DNA from 2 places in the Hahella chejuensis KCTC 2396 genome. Region 2 is predicted to be linked to the other one. Evidence: riboswitches for the same ligand, from Rfam matches in the RefSeq annotation. Region 2 holds a riboswitch; the other holds the start of a gene.

Region 1 (10,191 bases), 1.5 Mb from region 2:
TCATTTGGGCCGGCGAGTCCATTTTTGAGTACCTCCACCTGATTATGTGGCGTAATCTTGGCCAGGTGTTGCAGGCGGACCTTCGCCAGGACGCCTATGACCATGTCCAGCGGCTGGATATGGCGTTTTTCGAGTCGCGCAGTTCCGGGCAACTCGTCTCCATCATCAATGACGATGTGAACCAGTTGGAGCGCTTTCTCGACGGCGGCGCCAATAACCTGATTCAGGTGTTCGTCACCGTGGTCGCCGTCGGCGGCGTCTTCCTGGCGATTTCGCCCTTTATCGCACTACTGGCGTTCACCCCTATACCCATCATCGTCTGGGGCGCGTTTTTCTTCCTGAAGCGGGCCAATCCTCTATACGCGGACGTGCGTGAGAAAGTGGGCGGACTTGCTTCTCGTCTGGCCAACAACATTGGCGGCATCGCCACCATCAAGAGCTTCACTGCGGAAGCGCAGGAATCCGAGCGTCTGCGCGAGGCCAGCGACGCTTATGTTCAGGCCAACCGCAAGGCGATCGCAGTCAGCTCCGCCTTCATTCCGGTTATCCGGATGGCGATTCTGGCGGGCTTTCTCGCCACTTTCACCGTGGGCGGTCTGCAGGCCCTGTCCGGTGAACTCAACGCCGGCGCTTACGGCGTACTGGTGTTTCTGACCCAGCGTCTGCTGTGGCCGTTGACAAATCTGGCGCAAACCGTGGATCTGTTCGAACGCGCCATGGCCAGCACCCGGCGCATCCTGGGCGTGATAGAAACGCCCATCGACGTGCGTGACGAAGGCTCTCATTCGCTACCGCAGCCCGTTCGCGGTGAAGTCGACTTCCAGAACGTCAGCTTCGAGTACGCCGCCGGCGCGGGTGGGGTGGAAAACGTCAACCTGCAGGTCAAAGCCGGCTCCACGCTGGCTCTGGTCGGCGCCACAGGCTCCGGTAAATCGACGCTTATCAAGCTGTTGCTGCGCTTTTATAGACCCAGGCAGGGCTCGATACTGGTGGACGGCGTTCCTATTGAGCAATTGCCGCTTAAGGAGCTGCGCGGCGCTATCGGTCTGGTCAGCCAGGATGTGTTCCTGTTTGAAGGCAGCATTCGTGAAAACATCGCCTATGGCCGTCCCACGGCCAGCGAAGAGGAGATCATCGCCGCCGCCAGAACCGCAGAAGCCTGGGAGTTTATCGCACGTCTGCCGGAAGGACTGGATACGCCCGTCGGCGAGCGCGGCGTCAAACTGTCCGGCGGCCAGCGCCAGCGCTTGTCTCTAGCACGCGCGCTGTTGAAAGATCCGCCAATTCTGGTGCTCGACGAAGCCACCAGCGCCGTCGATAACGAAACCGAAGCCGCCATCCAGCGCTCGCTGAAGCATATCGCTCACGGCCGCACCGTGGTGATGATCGCGCACCGTCTTTCGACGATCGTTCACGCGGACAACATCGTAGTGGTCGATCACGGCAAGGTGGTGGAGCAAGGCGACCACCGCCAGCTGCTGGAACGCAAAGGCATGTACTGGTCGCAATGGCAGGTGCAGACCGGCGGCGAAGCGGAAGTGGAAACGGTATTTTCCTGATCGGAAACGGGCTGGGGCGTCCTTGTTGCGGCGCCTCAGCCGCCATCCAGATAGCGATTAACGATGGCGTCGAACTCGCCGCTCTGTTGCAGATCCTGCAACGCCTGATTCAGGTTATCCATGGTTTTGGGCGACACGGAAGCTTTACTGCCCATGATGTAAAACGTGGACGAGACAAGACCCAAGGGGTGCATCGCAATCTCATCCTTCCTTCCAATATCTCCCGCCATACTGTAGATCACGATGGGGTCTGCAAAAATGCCGTCCACACGTTTGGCCAGCAACTTCATCAAATTCAGCTCATCAGACACCACGTCTTCCACATGCAGCTTCCCGTCATCCTTCTCGATATATTCGTTAACGTCATTGCCGTAGAAGTAGCCCCGCGTCACACCTAAGCGAAACTGGCTTTGCGTCATTTCTTTGAAGGATTTGAAATGGTATCGCTCAGCGTCTTCCCGTCGGATAATCAGATTGGAGGCGGAAGAGCGATAGGTCTGGGAAAACCAGGCGTATTCTTCACGGTCGGCGGTTTTCTGCACCGAGGTGGCGAGATCAATTTTACCCTGACGTAATTGCAACAGGTGCCGCTTGAAAGGCGTCTCGGAAAATTCCAGCTGACACCCCATCCGGTCAGCAACCGCCTGAATCAACTCAATATCCAAGCCGCTCAAACGCCCTTCCTCGTTCTTGTACATGTAAGGACGCCATGACTCCCAGCCGACCGACAGCGGACGTTCGCAATCGGCGAAGGCCGGACCGGCCAGCGCCAAGCATAACAAGACGCCGAGAACGCCAGTTCTCTGACCGTATTCGCTTTTAGAATGGGCCATTGCGTTGATCCCGAATGTTGTGGTTTTCCATTTCAGGAGCTATCAGTATTGACCCTGAACACAAATTGTTCAATTTCTCTCCAGGCAACCACTGTAATTTCATCGCGACGCACACGCTGTAACGGCGATGTTGCGTAATTTCAGCGGATTCGGCCGCCCCCAAGCCATGAGATTGACGAGTTTTTCCCAGTCATAATTAATCGCGGCCATCTATTTTTCTCCTTTAAATCAGAGGGTTCCGTCGACCTGTATCACACTGGGGCGGCATAATGCCGGGTTATTCCCATCCTTTCAAAAGTTTACGGCTCAGGTTCGTCACAGCGTCGCGTAAGTCCGGCGCCTGAGTAATGGCGGACACTACTGCGACTGAATCAACGCCTGTTTTCAGAATAACGTCCATATTGCTGAGATTAATGCCGCCGATGGCGGTGAGAGGATAGTGATCTTGCAATAGCGCAACCCAGCGCGCCAGCTTCTCCAGGCCGACGATACGCACTTCTTTGGTCTGCGTTGGGAAAATCGCGCCAATGGCGATATAGCTTGGTTGGATTGTCGCCGCGCGGGCCCACTCAAAGTCGCCATGGGTGCTGACGCCCAGGCGCAACCCTGCGTCGCGGATGGCGTTCAGATCTGCGTCTGCAATGTCTTCCTGACCTAAATGCACGCCGTAAGCGCCATGCTTGATCGCGAGTCGCCAGTGGTCGTTGATAAACAGGCGGCAGCCATATTGACGACCTAATTTCGCCGCCTCGCTGATTGCGCCCTCCAACAGCGTCAGGTCATTGCTTTTAATACGCAACTGGCAGGTATCTATGCCCAGAGGCAATAACTTGCGCAACCACTCCACCGAATCCACCACTGGATACAGTCCCAGGGACGATGCGCCGCAATCTGGGAAAGCGGCATAGTCCAGCCAATCCAGACGATCGGTGATCCGGGGGAAGTCCGTCATCAGAGAGGGCCAGCCTTGGCGCGCGATGGGCCCGGGTCCGGGACCGATGGCGTATCCCTGACGCAGCCCTTGCTTCACATAAGCGTTGGCGAGCGCCGCCGCATCAAGAAGGCTCTCTCCTCTGGCGACAAAAGCGGCCAAGGCGCTGGCGAGCGTACAGCCGGTGCCGCGATGATGGCGGACGGAGAGACGGGGTTGCGCAAACCAATATGGCTGCTCCGAGAGCCAGACCAAATCCAGGCATTGCTCGCCCAGGCCCAAATGGCCGCCTTTCAACCAGACGCCTTTGGCGCCAAGCTCACGCAACCGGACGGCGGCGGACAGCATATCCGCCGGGCTGCTGATGCGCCTATCCGCCAGTTGCTCCGCTTCCGGGATATTCGGCGTCACTACATCGACATAAGGAAGCAGGCTTTTCAACGCCGCCACGGACATACCGAAGCCCGCGCCGGTGGAGCTGCCCAGCACAGGGTCAAGCACCACCAGGCCGGAGTATGCGCACAGGAACTCCCGCAGGACATCGACCTGCTCCGCATCGGTCAGCAATCCAATCTTGATCGCCACGGCGTCGCCGTCAGCACGTAAAGCCCTCAGCTGGTCCCGCAAGACCGCGGTGGCGACAGGGTTAATGCTGAGGACTTCCTGCGAGTTTTGCGCGGTGACGGCGGTCAGGGCCACGCCGCCATGGACTTCCAATCCGCGCAACGTGGCGAGGTCCGCCTGTATCCCGGAAGCGCCAGCGCTGTCGGACGCTGCGATAATCCATACTTTGGGCGTGTGGTTAGTCATGGCGACGCCAGAAAGGCATTCCGATGGTCGGCGTGCTGGGACTGGCGGTTTGCCGCTTCAGCATCAGGCCAGCGTTGTATCCGGCGCGACCGGCCTCCACCGCCAGCTTGAACGCGACGCCCATGCCGACGGGATCATGCGCTTTAGCGATCGCCGTATTCAACAAAACGGCGTCAAAGCCCATTTCCATCGCTTCCGTCGCGTGGGAGGGCGCGCCCAGCCCGGCGTCGATGATCATCGGCGTATCCGGCAACCGCTCCCGCAGCATGCCCAGATTGTATTTGTTTAATAACCCCTGACCGGTGCCAATCGGCGCGCCCCAGGGCATCAGCGCCTCACAGCCTGCGTCCAGTAAGCGTCGGCACAGCACCAGATCTTCCGTGCAATAGGGCAGCACTTTGAAGCCGCGCTTGCTCAGTTCCTTCGCCGCTTCGACCAGTCCATAGGGGTCCGGTTGCAGGGTGTAATCATCGCCAATGACTTCCAGTTTCAGCCAGTCCGTCTGGAAGATCTCCCGGGACATTTCCGCCAGCGTCACCGCTTCTTTCGCAGACTTGCAGCCTGCGGTGTTCGGCAGCAGTTTGCAGCCGCTGGAGCGAATGTAATCCCAGATCGCCTTGCCGTCCTGCTGGGCCGGATTCTGCCGCCGCAGGGATAAAGTGATGATTTCCGCGCCGCTGGCCCGCACCGAATCCAGCATGATGGCCGGCGACGGATACAAAGCCGAGCCAATCAGCAGTCGGCTCGTAAAGGTTTCTCCATACAGAGACAGCTTATCCACGATTTACCTCCGGTGGCGTCGACCACCTGTATTTATTTCACCGCGCGTCAGCCGCCCGCCACCGGGGCCACGACATCGATCATGTCGCCCGGGTTCACGGCGGTTTGCGTATAGGCGGAACGGGGCACAAATTCGCCATTGATCGCCACGGCGAAACCGACGCCCTGATAACCGCATGTTTCCAGCACCTTGCTCAACGCGGCGTCGCGCACATGCCTGGGTTCGCCATTCAGCGTAATTTCAATGTCAGGCGGCATGCTTTTCCTCACGTAGAAAATGGTCCAACACCTGTCCTACCACCACCGGACCCAACAGGTAGCCATGGCGATACAAACCATTGGCGCAGATCAATCCCGGCTCCCGCGTTACGCGAGGCAGGTTGTCCGGCAGCGCCGGCCGACAGTTGACGCTGGTCTCCACCACCCTCGCCTCCGCAAACGCCGGGTTCAGGGCGTACAAGGCGCTGCTTAGCTCCAGAGTGGATTGCAGACTGATGGGGGACATGTCGGCGCTTTCTATTTCCGTCGCGCCGATAATGATCTGACCGTGCAAGCGCGGCACGGCGTAAAGCTTATAGCGGGGATGCATCAGGCGCACAGGTCGGTTCAGGCTGACTTCGGAGGTTTCGATAATCACGACCTCCCCGCGTACGCCGCGCAGCCCGGTCATTTTGCGGCTGGCGCCAAGACCGCGCACGTCGATCACCCAGTCGAAGCGCTCGCTGCCGCTGTTCCAGTGAATGCGGTTCGCGGCGCATTCCACCATAGTGTTGGCGACCAGGCGGACTTCGCTTTGTCGCAACGCGGCGAGCAACGCTTGCAACAGCAGACGACTGTTGACGTCGGCTTCAGAGGGCAGATACAGGCCTTGCTCAAAATGTTCCGCCAAACCAGGTTCCAGGGCGGCTACCCCCGCCCGATCCAGCCATTGCAGGGTCTCCCCAGCAGGAAGCTTGGCGTTGAGGTCGCTTTGAAACTGCGCCAGTTCCGCCTTATCCAATGGGTGCGCCACCACTAGGGAGCCCGCGTGCCGATAGCTTGCGGACAATCCGGTTTGCCGTTCCAGCTCGGCGATCCATTGTGGCCATAGTTCCAGGCTGCGCAGTCCCATGCGATAGACTTCCGGCTCCGCGGAGACCAACTCGCTCAAGGGAGAAATCATGCCCGCCGCTGTCCAGCAGGCGCCGCCGGGGCGCTCGAAGTCTCCGGCGTCAAACAGCGTGACCTCATGCTTCCGCAGCGCCAGCCGCCAGGCGCACAAGCGCCCGAGCAGACCGCCGCCGGCGATCCCGATACGCAGTCGGGATCTCATGGCGCTAGACTTCATGATACAGACGCCGCCCGGCGTCTTTGTATTTCTGCGACATCTCCTGCATACCCTGCTCCGCCTCCTGCTGCGACGCACCCTCGGCCTGGGCCTTCTCCGCCTCCAGTTTGGCGGAATAATCACGCACATCCTGGGTGATTTTCATGGAGCAGAATTTGGGACCACACATGGAACAGAAATGCGCCAGCTTGTGGCCTTCCTTGGGCAGGGTTTCATCGTGATAGGCGCGGGCGGTGTCCGGGTCCAGCGCGATATTGAACTGGTCTTCCCAGCGGAATTCGAATCGCGCTTTGGACATGGCGTTATCCCGCAGTTGCGCGCCGGGATGGCCTTTCGCCAGATCCGCGGCATGGGCGGCGATTTTGTAGGCGATCAGTCCTTGTTTGACGTCATCCTTGTTGGGCAGGCCCAAGTGTTCTTTGGGCGTGACGTAACACAGCATGGCGCAACCGTACCAGCCAATCATGGCGGCGCCGATGCCGGAGCTGAAATGGTCGTAACCGGGGGAAATATCCGTGATCAGCGGCCCCAAAGTGTAGAAGGGCGCTTCTTTGCAGTGCTTGAGCTGCTCTTCCATGTTTTCCTTGATCATGTGCATGGGCACATGACCGGGGCCTTCAATGATCGTCTGCACATCGTGCTTCCAGGCGATCTCGGTGAGTTCGCCCAATGTGCGCAGCTCACTGAATTGCGCCTCGTCATTGGCGTCGGCGATACAGCCGGGACGCAACCCGTCTCCCAGTGAGAAGCTGACGTCATAGGCTTTCATAATCTCGCAGATTTCCTCGAAGTGGGTGTAGAGGAAATTCTCCTGGTGATGCGCCAGACACCACTTCGCCATGATGGAGCCGCCGCGGGAGACAATACCGGTCAGACGTTTGGCGGTCATGGGCACATATCGCAACAGCACGCCGGCATGAATAGTAAAGTAATCCACCCCCTGCTCCGCCTGCTCAATCAGCGTGTCGCGGAACACCTCCCAGTTGAGGTCTTCGGCGACGCCATCGACTTTCTCCAGCGCCTGATAAATCGGCACTGTACCGATAGGAACCGGGCTGTTGCGGATGATCCACTCACGGGTTTCGTGAATGTTTTTACCCGTGGATAAATCCATCACCGTATCCGCGCCCCAGCGGGTCGCCCACACCAGCTTCTCCACTTCTTCTTCAATAGACGAGGTCACCGCAGAGTTGCCGATATTGGCGTTTACTTTCACATGAAAGTTGCGGCCGATGATCATCGGCTCCGCTTCCGGGTGATTGATGTTGCAGGGAATCACCGCCCGTCCCGCCGCCACTTCCTGACGCACGAACTCCGGGGTGATGTAACGGGGCGTGTTGGCGCCGAAGTTCATACCGGGATGCTGGCTGCGCATGGCGTTTTCAATTTCCGCCTGCTCCAGCGCCAGATTTTCCCGAATGGCGATGTATTCCATCTCCGGCGTAATAATGCCTTTACGGGCGTAATGTAACTGGCTGACATTGCCGCCCGCCAGCGCTTTACGCGGGGCGTGGCGATGTTCAAAACGCAGATTGTCCAGGGACAGATTCTGCTCCCGGCTTTTGGCGTAAAACGAAGTCGCGCCGGTGAGATGTTCAGTGTCGGCGCGGTCATTGATCCAGGCTTCGCGCATTCGCGGTAAGCCGCGTCGCACGTCGATCTCGACAGCGGGGTCGGTGTAGGGTCCAGAGGTATCGTATACCCGCAGCGGCGCGTTCTCTTCTGTCGCGCCATCCTGCAGTGGCGTCGGCGTCAACGTGATTTCGCGCATCGCCACCCGAATGTCGGGACGACTGCCTTCGGCGTAAATTTTCTTGGAAGCGGGAAAGGGTTGCGTCGACAGCGCGTCCACCTGCGCCGACTCACTGAGTTTGCTGATTTTATTGATATCGATTGTGCCGCCCACAGTACTCTCCTAGTTGGTTGTATGGGGTAGCACCAGTTAGGAGAGAGGGCATCAACGTCTTGCTGTGTGACTCGGCTGCATCCTGAGGATGGCGCGCCGCGGTGAACGTTTGATGAACTACTTGTTTCCTACGCTGGTACTAACCAGATCAGGTTCTACGGGCCCCACTGTTGTGGTCTCAGCCTGTTACTCCAGGCACCCCGACAAGATGTGCCGATTAGTTTAGGCTTGGTCGCGGGTGGATGGCAAGTGGACGCGATATACAATTACTAGTGTATTTTATATCTCTTGCGGATAAAGCGAGTATCAGGCGGATTCCGTATCAAATCCTCGTTATAAGCGTATATCCATTTACGACAAAATAAGACAATTTTCAGGATGATAGGAGCTTTTGCCTATATTTATTAACATTTTCATGACAAACACTCCTTCCTGAAAGTTCCTTTGTTTACCAAGCCAGCTTTTCGGCATTTCCGGTTAGTCGCTTTTCCTTAAACCAAAACACCGATTCTCTTGTGCTTTTTTCTGCTCTATTTTCTTAAAAGCAATGTTTATTGCCAATAAAAATTGAATTTAACAGGCTTTTGAGGAAACATGAGATGAATCCGACGCGGGCTGAGTTGAAGATTTCTGTCGCCAGGTTGATTGAAACGGCTTATTCGACGGACAAGGGACTGACGGCGAAGATTGTGCGTAGTAAGGGGTCGTTTAAGCTGGCGGTGGATCAGGATGGTAAGGCGACGCTGTCCGGTTCGGCGGGGGTGCTGACTTTTAGCGGCGATCCCGCATTGAAGGCGATTGGAGCCAGGGTGAAGTGGGTGAGCATTACGTTCGCCAACGGCGAAGGCAATCTGATCAAGTACAACGCCACGTTTTCCATCGGGCTTATCAGTCTTAGCGTGGGCGGCAGTTTTGATATTGAGGAGTTGATTACTTCCTGCTCCGGCCTGTTGTGCCGCGCCGCCAAAGCCATGCAGCAACGCAATCACGCCTACGACGAACAATTACGGAATATCATGGGGGAACTGAGCATGAAAATCTGGGGACTGATTCTCTGTCTGCTTGCAACAGGATGCGCATCCGTTGGCCCGCTCGATCCCTTGTATCCGAATTACCGCCTGTACGCGGAAGCCGTTGACGCCAACGCCTTGAGCGCGGACTATCCGCTGTATTTTTCGCGCCGGGTTGTGGACCAAGTGACGGGCGATCAGGCGGCGTTCGCACAGCTGGGGTTCAAAGCCTACATGCTGCGGGAGCACTCCCATTCCGCCGCAGTTGGAGAGGATAGCGGCTGCCTGACGGTCAATGGCTACGGCATCGGCGGTGAACCGCTAACGTTTTATCTGGCGTATGTACAGGAAGGCGCCGAATGGCTGATTGATGACGTGAATGTGGTGTTTCTGGAGCCGGAACAGGCATTCAGCGCCGCCGCCAAATGCCCTGAAGAAACGCGAGTGGACGCAAAAGGCTAAGACGAAAAGGACCTCTGCAACGCGGGCCTCTCTTTGCTTTATTGACATGGCGACGACCGACGCATGCTGACGTCTGCGGGACGACTCGCCATGGAAGATAGGACCTGACATACGCAGGCCCTATCGTTTCAGGCAAGTAGAAAGGCGCTAATTGCCTGCTGGATTAATAAAGCCCATTGCAAGCAGGCGAACGTACCATTATTGCTTGATCTAATCAGGCGAGAAGGAAAATAGAGTGTCGCCGAGACGCAAAGATTGGTAGCGCGGTTGCTGCAACTCAAAGTCTCTGCTCTTCAATAGCTCGACGATATCCCTATTGCAACACGACGACGCTCTAGATAAGTCCAGTTGGCCCATCTTGCGCCACACACCAGCATCGTCAGCATCGTAGACTTTGAGGTCATACACGTACTCGATCTCTTCCGCCACCAATACTTCTTTATCGCCGTCCTGATCGAGATCTACCGTGAAAGCGAAACACAATCTCTCCCGACACATTTCCAACTCCACAGCGCCTTCAAATGCTGCAACATCGGCGACGCCTTCATCCAGCCACTCCAGCCCTATTGGCTT
Region 2 (10,191 bases):
ATAATGCGCACAAGCCCAGGTCCCAGATGCTTAAGTGGATAATGCTCATCGTTCAGCCTAATAAATGGCGCTCAAACTTGGAAAGTGGGAGTGAGTTCGCTCAGCTCCCGCACTTTGTCGTCAATGATATTCCAGAAGCGATTGGCCAGCCGCAGGCACTGCTCCTGATCATGGCTGACCAGACAGATCGCCCGGCCCGGTTCCGCCAGATAGGCGGTCAGCATCCGTTCGACACGGTCACGGTTACGGTTATCCAGATTGGCGCTTGGTTCATCCAGAAGCGCGACGGCGGGTGAGCGGGACAGGGTTCGGATCAGGCCCAGGCGTTGACGTTCGCCACTGGACAGGCGGCCGGCTTCCCAGCCTGCGACATCGGGATTGAATCCGGCCTTTTCATACCAGGAAGACGGCATGGCGGCGGGCATGTGCTCTCCTACGGTGGGCAGCCACCAGCGGCATTCGCTGGGGGTGAGCATCACCATACGACGCCACTCCGGCGCTGGAATCTGGTCACAGGGCTCACCGCGTAGAAAGCAAGCGCCGGAGTGTGGGTCCAGATCGGCGATGGCGCGCAACAACAGGCTTTTACCGCTGCCGGACGGGCCGCTCAGAGCGACGCAGTCACCCTCATAAAGATGATTGGAGAATGGTTTGAGAGAGCCTATGGCTAGGTCTCTAAGCGACAACAGCGGCATTGCGTCAACCTGCTCACGTCCGTGAGTATCACGAAGGTCTGCTGAATTCAGGCCAGGGGAAATTGTTCGCTCACAGCTTGCGGCGCCTCACTGGCGATGGGATGAAGATGCTCCGTCAGGGTCATTTTTGAACGCGCCGCTCAATAAAAGTCTATCGTAAAATTCGTAGAACGCCCGTAAAACTTTGTGGAATGCTCCACGGGTTTTTAATGCGATTCAGTTACGTTCGCCAAGCGCTTGATTGTTAACAGCCTGCTCGCAGACGCTTAAACTGAAACGCGACCGCCGGAGTCGCCGGCGCGAATAAAAAACGGATTCATGATGAAGATACTGTTGCTATCCGCCTACGATATAGACAGTCACAAGCGCTGGCGGCTGGGGCTGACCGCCGTATTTCCTGAGCACGAATGGATCGTGCTGAGCCTGCCGCCCCGCTTCTTTCGCTGGCGTATTCGCGGTGCGCCGATCAGTTGGAGCCTGTATGAAAACGAAGCGTTGCGGGGGGCGTATGATCTGATCGTGGCCACCTCCATGGCGGACGTCGCCACTTTGCGAGGCGTGTATCCGAATTTGGCGAGGGTTCCGTTGCTGGTCTACTTCCACGAAAATCAGTTGGCCTACCCGTGTTCCGGCGCGCAGCACGACAGCATCGATCCTGCCATGGTGAACATATACGCCGCGCTGGCTGCGGACTCAGTGGTGTTTAACACGACCTTCAATCAGGCATCCTTTCTTGCCGGTTTGGAGAGTTTGATCGCCCGCTTGCCGGATGCGGTGGATGCAGAGCTGTGTCGCCGTATTCGCGACAAAAGCCGGGTGATTCCTGTTCCACTGGAAGACGAGCTATGGCGCTTTGCGGGCGAGGAAAAAGGGGATGAACCCTTGACCATCGCCTGGAATCATCGGGTGGAATATGACAAAGGCGTGGATGACCTGCTGAAGATTTTGCGAAGGCTGCGGGAGAGGACGCATGACTTTCGGCTCATCCTGCTCGGACGTCGCTTCCGGCAGGCGCCTCACGCCTGGGGCCAACTGCAGGAAGAGTTCGCCGCCCACCTGCTATTTGATGGGTATGCGGAAAGTCGCGAAGAATATTGGCGTTGGTTGAGTCGGGCGCATGTGGCGCTGTCCACGGCGCAGCATGAGTTTCAGGGGCTGGCGGTAATGGAGGCGGCGGCGCTTGGGTGCGCGCCGGTGACGCCTGATCGTTTGAGTTATCCTGAACTGTTTCCGCAATGTCGCCGCTATCAGAATGAGGCGGAAGCCGTTGAACTGCTGCTTGACGCCCGCTCCAGGCGCGTCTGCGACATGCGGGAATACGGTTGGAGCGCAATGCGCGACGTCTATGCCGATGTATTAAGTGCGACGGCGGATCGGTCGTGAGCGCTCATGAGTTGCAGTCTAGGCGTGATCTGTATCCGCTTCGTTCAGATGAATAGCGCGGTGCGCAAGACGGCTGACGTCTTCGCTTTGGTGGGTGACCATCAACAGGGTTTTGCCGAATCGTTCCGCTATGGTTTTGGTCCATTCGGTCGCGAGACGGCGGGTCTCGGCGTCCAGCTCTGAGAAAGGCTCGTCCAGCAGAATGAGCGGCTCCGGCCGCAGCATAGTTCGCAATAGCGCCGCCCGCTGTCGCTGTCCCCCGGAGAGTCGGCCTGGAAGTTTGTCCAACTGGTCGGCGATTCCCAAAACCCGGGCTTGCCTGGGGATCTCATATTGCATCGCCGCTTCCACCCCCAGCTTCAAATTCGCCATCACGGTGAGGTGCTCGAACAGATTGTAGTCCTGAAACAACATGGCGACGGGGCGTTGCTCCGGCGGCGTGTGGGTCAGGTCGGCGTCTTCCCAGGACAAGTGGCCGGTTTCCGGCGCGACGAAACCGGCGATGGCTTCCAGCAAGGTGGACTTACCCACGCCACTGACGCCCTGCAGGGCGATGATTTCCCCTTGAGCGACTTGCAGGTCGTAATGCAGAGTGCGGGCGCCCCGCTTAATTTGAAGTGCGCGAATTTCAAGCATGACGAGGGGATTGCTTCTCCAGATAAAAAATCAGCAGGCCGCAGACGCCCAGAAACACCATGGAGGCCAGTGAGGCCTCTGTCAGCCGATAGGTGCTGGCGTAGCCGTAAATCAGCCAGGGCAGGGTGACGAAATCCTGACTGCCGAAAATTGAGTAAATCGCCACGTCTCCCATGGCCAGCATAGCCACGAACGCGGCGGCGGTGCGAATGGCCGGAGCCATATAGCTCCATTCGATACGTCGACGCCGCCACGAGGTCAATTTCAGTGACTGAGCCAGGCGATGATATTGACTGTCGAAGTTCAATAGCGCCGGCTTTAGTTGGGACGCCGCGAACGGGACGGTAATCAAACCGTTGATCAACGCCACCAGCCACATGCCCCAGTGATCCAGGTCCAGGTGGGGCAACAGCAATACGAACAGACCGACGGACAGCACCATGGCGGGCACAGCCAGCGAATGCGAGGTAAGCCAGTCCAGCCATAACGCGGTGGAAGAGCCCTGCAGGCGAGCGCGACGATAGGGACGCAGGGCGCTGTAGGCGAGACTGATCGACAGTGCGGTGGAAATGGCGCCGAGCCCCAGCGTCACCAGCAGAGGACGGCTGAGGGAGCTCCAGAACGTCATATCGGCGGCGCCGTCGATGACGCGTGGAATCAACGCCAGCAGCGGCGCTAGTAGAAACAGCCAGCAACAGCCGTAAAGCGCCCGGTAAGCAAGCGCTTCAGGGCGCGTTGCGGTCGGCCTTAACTGAGTCGGCGCCGAGGCTGGGCTGAGCCAGGATACTTTGCCGCAGAATGACACCAGTAGAAAGGCGGAGCCTGCGATCAACAACTGCACCCAGGCCAGAGCCAGGGCTTCGGAAATATTGAAGTCGTATTTCAACGCCTGATAGATCGCAACTTCCAGCGTGGTGGCTTTGGGACCGCCGCCCAGCGCCAGCACCACTGCGAAGCTGTTGAAACAAATGACGAAAATAAACCCCAGCAGCAACCAGGTTGAGCTGTGCGTAGCGGCCCACTCCAACTGTAGAAACCGTTGCATGCGCGTCAATTTGAGCTGGCGCGCCAGCCGCCAGCTGGCGTCGGGGATGGACTGCAGGCGCAGATACAGGGTGCGTACTGCAAACGGCAGATTAAGATAGACATGCGCGATCAAAATGCCGCTCAGCCCGTACAGATTCCAGTCTTCTCCCAGCAAAGGACTGAGGCTGCCGGATCGTCCCAGCAGGCTGATGATGCCGGTAATTACGATCAATGTCGGCATGACGAAACAGAGCACGCACAGGCTGAGAAAGACGCGTTTGTGCAAGCTGTCTTTGAGGTAACTGAGCGCCAGCGCCGCCGGCCAGGCCAGCGCCACCGACACTAATGCGCTCAGCGTCGCCTGCAACAGGGTGAAGCGTAGGATGGCGAGAAAGTAAGGATCGCTGAAATAGCTCCAGTCAAATTCGTTACGATTGAATCCAATCAGTCCGCCGAAGGCCAGGGCCGTTGCGATGGCGACAAAACACAGGGCGGGCCAGCCGGCCCATTTTCCTGTCGTGAACGCGCCCTGTTTCATCAAAATACAACCTGCATGGAAAAGGGATAAACTAAGATTAGCGGCGGCGTCGCTTATTGCGAAACGGCGCCGCGCCACTCCTTGATCCATGCTTTGCGGTTCGCAGCGATATACTCCGGCGTCAGCTCAATGGATTTGGGCTGAATCAGCGTGTCGAAGGCCTCAGGCAGTTTGACTCCCTTGCGGACCGGCAGCATCCAATTCGTGACGGGGATGATTTCCTGGGCTTCCTGTGAAATCAGAAAATTAAGAAAGCGGTTGGCCAGCTCTTTCTTTTCGCTGTTTGCTGCGATGGCGGCGACTTCCACTTGCATTACATGGCCTTCGCTGAACAGGGCCGCTTTGTATTGCGTCTTATCTTCCGCCACCTGGTGATAGGCCGGGGAAGTGCTGTAGCTGAGCACATAATCCGCGTCGCCTTCCAGGAACATGCTGTAGGCCTCCCACCAGCCTTTGGTGACGGTGACGGTATGTTGCGCCAGCTTTTTCCAGGCGCTTTCCGCCTGATCGCCGTAAGCGCTCTTCATCCACATCATCATGCCCTGACCCGGCGTGCTGGTGCGGGGGTCCTGATAGATGACGGACGCGGAGGAATCCACCAGCTCCTGCAGAGATTGCGCCGGTTGCTTTATCTTTTGACTGTCATAGATGAAGGAGAAATAGCCGTAGTCGAAAGGCACGAAGTCTTTATCGCTCCACTTCAATTCCGGCGTCAGGGCGTCAAAGGCCACTGCGTGCGGTTGCACCAGACCTTCTTTACGGGTTTCTTCTATCAGTCCCGTGTCCAGTCCTAAAACCACATCTGCTTTGGCCTTCTTGCCTTCGATGCGCAGTCGGTTGAGAATGCTGACCCCGTCTTCCAGGGCGACGAATTTCACATCGCACTGGCAAGTGGCTTCGAAGCCTTTCTCCAGCGCAGGGCCGGGGCCCCATTCGCTGACGAAGGAGTCGTAGGTATAGACCGTCAGTTCTTCCGCCGCGCTGGCGCTGGCGGCGAAAGCGGCGGCTGAAACAGCGATAAGCGAATGGGCTAATCGGGAAAATGAAACTGCGCGGGTAAACAGATGGTGCATGGAGGCTCCTCTAAACAGCGAGGCGCGGAAGCGGCGGCTTGATCCAGAAGTGGACTTGCCGGCCTCATTTCCTACGCCAGCATTAACTGGATCAGGTTCTACGGGTACACTCTCAGCCTGACAGGCGTGTGTTCGAGCGCAATGGCGCATCGAATGAACGCGGCGGAGTCAGGCGCCCCGATGAGACTGCCCGGATTCTAACCAAAAGCGATGGCGCAATCTACGCGGATGCAGAATATTTTGCTGCGGGGAAACTCTGTCTGCGGCGTCGCAATGCGAGTAAACCTTAACAAGGAGTCAAGACGGGATGGCGTTTACAAAGATGGAAACCGAGCGTTTAACGCTGCGGGTGGTGAGTCCGGAGGACGGTCCGGCGCTAAACCGGACGATTATAGAATCTCTGGATCAATTACAGCCATGGCTGGACTGGATGACGCCGCCGCCGAGCGTGGAGGAAACCTCCCGTTGGTGCAGGCAGGCTTACGCTCGCTATCTATTGGAGGAAGAAGTGAACCTGATGCTTCTGCGTAAGGAAGACGGCGCTTTGGCGGGAGTTTGCGGTTTACGTAAAGCCAACGCCGTCTTACGTCATCATGAAGTGGGCTATTGGGGGGCGGCGCGTCTGCAAGGGGCTGGTTATATGACCGAAGGCGTGAAGGCTTTGGTGGAATATGCGCTGCTTGAGCTGGCGGCCAGCCGGGTTTATCTGACCACGGACGAACGTAATCTGAGTAGCCGCAAACTGGCTGAACGCGCCGGATTTCAGCTTGAGGGCGTGCTGCGCAACGAACGCATGGATAACCATGGACAGTTTCGTAACACCTGCGTGTACGCGAGAATTGCGGCGGGAAACTGGACCACTCATTAACCTGGACTTCCCATTATTAATATGGCAATGATATTGGCATGTTAATAGTCAGGCGCATGGATGCGCCTGCGCGGCGGCCAGCCGCGGGAGACAGGGCCTGACCTGTGCAGGCCCTGTCGTTGCAGACAAATAGAAGGAAGCTATTTGTCTGCCTGATTAATAACAACGAGAACGGCATGAGCGATACCCTACAGTCACAAGAGCCCACGCAACGCCCGTTTGTTGCGGAGCGGCTGCGGGCGGCTGACGCATTTGTGGGGATGGAGATGGACTGGCGGCTCATGCCGGCGTCTGGGCACAGCAATATGCTGTTTCGAGCGCAAGGGCCGCAAGGGGATTTGGTGCTTCGCATAAACGCCAGTTCCCTGCGCGCCTTTGGCGTTGACCGACGGCTAGAAGCTGAGGCGCTGCAATTGATCCAGGGCGCCGACTGGGCCCCGCGAGTGCTCTGCAACGCCTGGCGGGAAGGCTGGCTGTTGATGGCCCACCATGGCGTCAGTTTGACCGAGGCAGGGGAGACTGACGCTTCGCATTCTGGCCAACAATTGCTGTCGTTCATCTCGGATCTGCAACGCATCACCGAGGGCCCTGCGTTCGATTACCAGGCATTGATCGCGCTCTATCGCCGTCATATAAAGGAGCGCGCCGACGCTTCCGCTCATACAGAACGCCTGCTGGAACTGGAAGCGGCGTTCTCCGCTATTCCCTCCGATACGATGACACTCACCCATCATGATCTGCACTCCGGCAACCTGTGTCTGGATCAAGGACAGTTAGTCGTGCTGGACTGGGAATACGCCGGCCTGGGATGGCCCTGGCTGGACATGGCCTCGCTCCTGCAACACCATGACCTGGAAGCGGATGACCTATACGCCTTGCCCGCCTGCGCCAACTTGAGCGCAACGGAAATCGAACAGAGACTGCAACTTGCCGCGCATATCAATCAACTCCTTGAGCAACTTTGGTTTGCGGTAAGAGAGGAGCAAACCGGGTGAATATAATGGAGTCCGCAGCAGCTACACGCTAGATTCTCTCAAACACTTCAGATATCGAAGCTGTCAGTCAAGAGTACTATGCCCTCCGAATGATGTATCCAAGCGGCAATGGAAATTAAAATAAACTTGCATTGTAACGGTTTGTTTCGCTTCTTCCTTCGCCGTAATAACTGTCATGAGCGGTAAAGGCGGATTATTAGGGATGTATTCGCATGTATTCCACTCGTCAGTACGAGTTCAAACATTGGACAGATTTAACCATTGTTGACTTGTCTTTTGTTGAGTCTCCATTCTTCGCCGCCAGCTACGCTGAACGCTGTTTAAACCATGATATGAAGATCAACGATATTGTCGGTAACCTTTCAGGTTCCCATTTTCGCTCTGCTTTCGGCGCCTTTCCTGGGCGAGGGACGCCGCACTTTCGGAAATGGAAGGAAGATTTCGTCAGGCTGGTTGAGCGCGGCGACATTCTTCTGGTGTTTAAAGACGGTAAAAAGCCATTTAGTCCGATTGCAAGGCAGGAAGACGAAGGCGTCTTTCCTACAAACTCAGATCCTGTATTGGCTGAGCGACTGATCGCTCGGGCGAACCCAGAGCCACCTCCGCCGCCAGTATTAAACGGACTACTAAAAGACATTCCCTCATTGAACGGTAATTTGTGGTGGGAAAGTGTTCCTGCCGAACGCCGTAATTATCTCCCCCCGCCATCCAAAAGGTCTGAAACGCCTGAGATCGCTCAAGCAGAACCTGATGAGGCGACCAGTCTGACCGAGGATGAGCGTGAGGAGGCCTACAGGGAATTCTGGGAAGCCAAAAAACAAGGAGACGCCTCCGCTATTCTGACAATGGAAGAAAAGTTGGGGGGTGAGTTTTACCACTCGCTGGAAACAGGCGGGGGTGGCCCTTTCGGGAAGTACTATGCTATACCGAAGGAGCGAGCGGAGCTGATGCTGGAAGGGCTACGCGTCATTGAACGGGGAAGCCCCATTGACGATGTAAGAGCATTCGATAACAAGATCAGAAACATCCGTAAAGACCTGATCAACGCCAGTTCAGACCCAATTGTCGCCAGACGCAGCATCGAAGTCAGTTCACTGGAAGGACTAAGCGAACGCGTAGCATTGGAAGACGTCGGCTCATTTGTCACCGAAATTCCACCCAGACTGGGAGAGTTGGAAGAGATCTATGCTGGGGCCATTACTGCAGTGGTTGGGCATCCGGCGCTGATGAAAGTGGGAGATGCAACTGTAAAAAAGGTCTCAAGCCCTTTTAGTGAGAAGAAATATATAGGAGGCGCAGCTGGGGGAAATGGTTCTATCTATAGTCATGCTCTAGAAGATGCTGGCTTCTTTAAACCTATAAAGGACTTACCTTCAACAAGAGAGGGGCTGGAACTTGCGACTCGTCGAATTGAAGAGTTGGTTAAACATTATGCTCCCGAGTTAGATATATCGCGAATTAAGTTCATACCTAACTACAATTTTCCACAGCGCTTTCCTGGAGAGTTTGCTGGGTATGGGAAGTTCATTCCTGATAACTCAAGAGGTGGTTACAACGAGTTAATTTCATTTGATGCGCATAAATCCGGTCAAAGATCAATAGCAGATGCGAAGGGTAACGTAATCGTCGAATTCGACCCAGAGATTCTTCGGAATGATGCTGGTGCTCTTGCTATTTTTACTCATGAAGCATACGAGATTAACGCACTAAAAAGACTATTTGATGAAGAAGGCGAAATATCTCTGCAAACATATGTTAGCAAGATAAATGGCTTTTCCAGCAACAACTATCATGGAAAAGCCGTTCTTAGGGGCGACCAAGCAGCTGCTAAGCATATGATTGATGAGGGCGATGCTACAGTTGAGCAAATCACAGAAGTGTTCAAAAACAAGTATTTCAGATAGCGAGGGTAAGGTGAAAATTGAAGATATAGTGCAAGACTTTGAAGAGTACAGGTGCGACAAAACCAGTGCCGCTCTGGATATTGCCGAACTGATAATTCTTGAAAAGCGCCCTGAAAAAATAAGCACGCTTCCTGGTGAGATAAAAGAAGAAATTAATACTTTGATTCGGGTTTATGAAAATGAGGGCGCTGTGAAAATAGTGACAAGTTCAGGTTTAGAGCATGATTTTACAGAGCTGGCCAAAGGACTCTGTGACGTCATCAAGCGCTATTCCAAGAGTTAACGTCCAAGGGAAGCTAATCTGTCTCCAGTTGGGCTTAATTTGTTCATATTGAAGATATTTTTCATCGACTCTAATAAGTTATAGACGCATCACGAGATCCAAAGTCGGCTTCTTTCTCTTCTTCTTTTTTTTCTTCATCGGGCTTTTCTGTGGCGGGGGCGTGTAGCGGTAGTTCTATTTTGACGACGCAGCCGTGTCCGATGGCGCTGGAAATGTTGATAGTTCCGCCCAGTACGTTGGTGACCAGTTGGTGCGTCAGGTGCAGTCCCAGGCCGGTGCCGCCCTGGTTGCGTTTGGTGGTGAAGAAAGGGTCGAAGACTTTGGGCAGGATTTCCGGTGGGATGCCGGCGCCGTTGTCGCGGACCTCTATTTCTGCGACCTGTTCGGTGCGACGTTGAGCGGACAGCCACACGCGACCTTGCGGCATGTCCTGGAAAGCGTGTTTCATCGCATTATTGACGAGATTCTCCAGCACTTGGCTCAAGGCGCCGGGATAGCTGTCCAGCTCCAGGCCGGGGTCAATATCCGTCACCAGTTGGTGTTCTTTTTTGTGAATGCGTAACCAGGTGGTCAGCAGCATATCATCGATCAGGCTTTTTAAAGAGAATACCCGCCGTTCTGCGCCTGCGCGGTCAGTGGCGAGTTGCTTGAAGCTGTGCACCAATTGCGCCGAGCGATTGAGGTTGCTGAGAATAATGGCGGAACCTTGTTCGAAGCGGGCGAAGAAGTCGTTCATATCAGAACGGCGCAGGCCGCGCGCAAAGGCGTCTCGCAATTCTTCCGCCTGACG

Evidence for each region. A riboswitch is a leader RNA that binds a small molecule or an ion and turns the genes downstream of it on or off. The one in region 2 is predicted to bind thiamine pyrophosphate.
Region 1: another riboswitch for thiamine pyrophosphate. It lies ahead of thiC (phosphomethylpyrimidine synthase ThiC); the one in region 2 lies ahead of thiB (thiamine ABC transporter substrate binding subunit).

Annotation. Positions count from the first base shown of each region.
Region 1 is NC_007645.1:148,664-158,854, reverse strand. It holds gene HCH_RS00660 (ABC transporter ATP-binding protein) at 1-1,559, shown strand, start outside; gene HCH_RS00655 (substrate-binding periplasmic protein) at 1,595-2,392, opposite strand; gene thiE (thiamine phosphate synthase) at 2,670-4,133, opposite strand; gene HCH_RS00645 (thiazole synthase) at 4,126-4,914, opposite strand; gene thiS (sulfur carrier protein ThiS) at 4,962-5,171, opposite strand; gene thiO (glycine oxidase ThiO) at 5,161-6,225, opposite strand; gene thiC (phosphomethylpyrimidine synthase ThiC) at 6,230-8,146, opposite strand; TPP riboswitch at 8,255-8,359, opposite strand; gene HCH_RS34380 (hypothetical protein) at 8,746-9,618, shown strand; gene HCH_RS00620 (DUF4153 domain-containing protein) at 9,829-10,191, opposite strand, start outside.
Region 2 is NC_007645.1:1,617,578-1,627,768, forward strand. It holds gene HCH_RS07290 (ABC transporter permease) at 1-49, opposite strand, end outside; gene HCH_RS07295 (ABC transporter ATP-binding protein) at 72-695, opposite strand; gene HCH_RS07300 (tRNA-queuosine alpha-mannosyltransferase domain-containing protein) at 1,014-2,078, shown strand; gene HCH_RS07305 (ATP-binding cassette domain-containing protein) at 2,097-2,714, opposite strand; gene HCH_RS07310 (thiamine/thiamine pyrophosphate ABC transporter permease ThiP) at 2,707-4,278, opposite strand; gene thiB (thiamine ABC transporter substrate binding subunit) at 4,332-5,351, opposite strand; TPP riboswitch at 5,403-5,541, opposite strand; gene HCH_RS07320 (GNAT family N-acetyltransferase) at 5,659-6,219, shown strand; gene HCH_RS07325 (phosphotransferase) at 6,396-7,214, shown strand; gene HCH_RS34395 (hypothetical protein) at 7,427-9,118, shown strand; gene HCH_RS07335 (hypothetical protein) at 9,129-9,401, shown strand; gene HCH_RS07340 (sensor histidine kinase) at 9,472-10,191, opposite strand, start outside.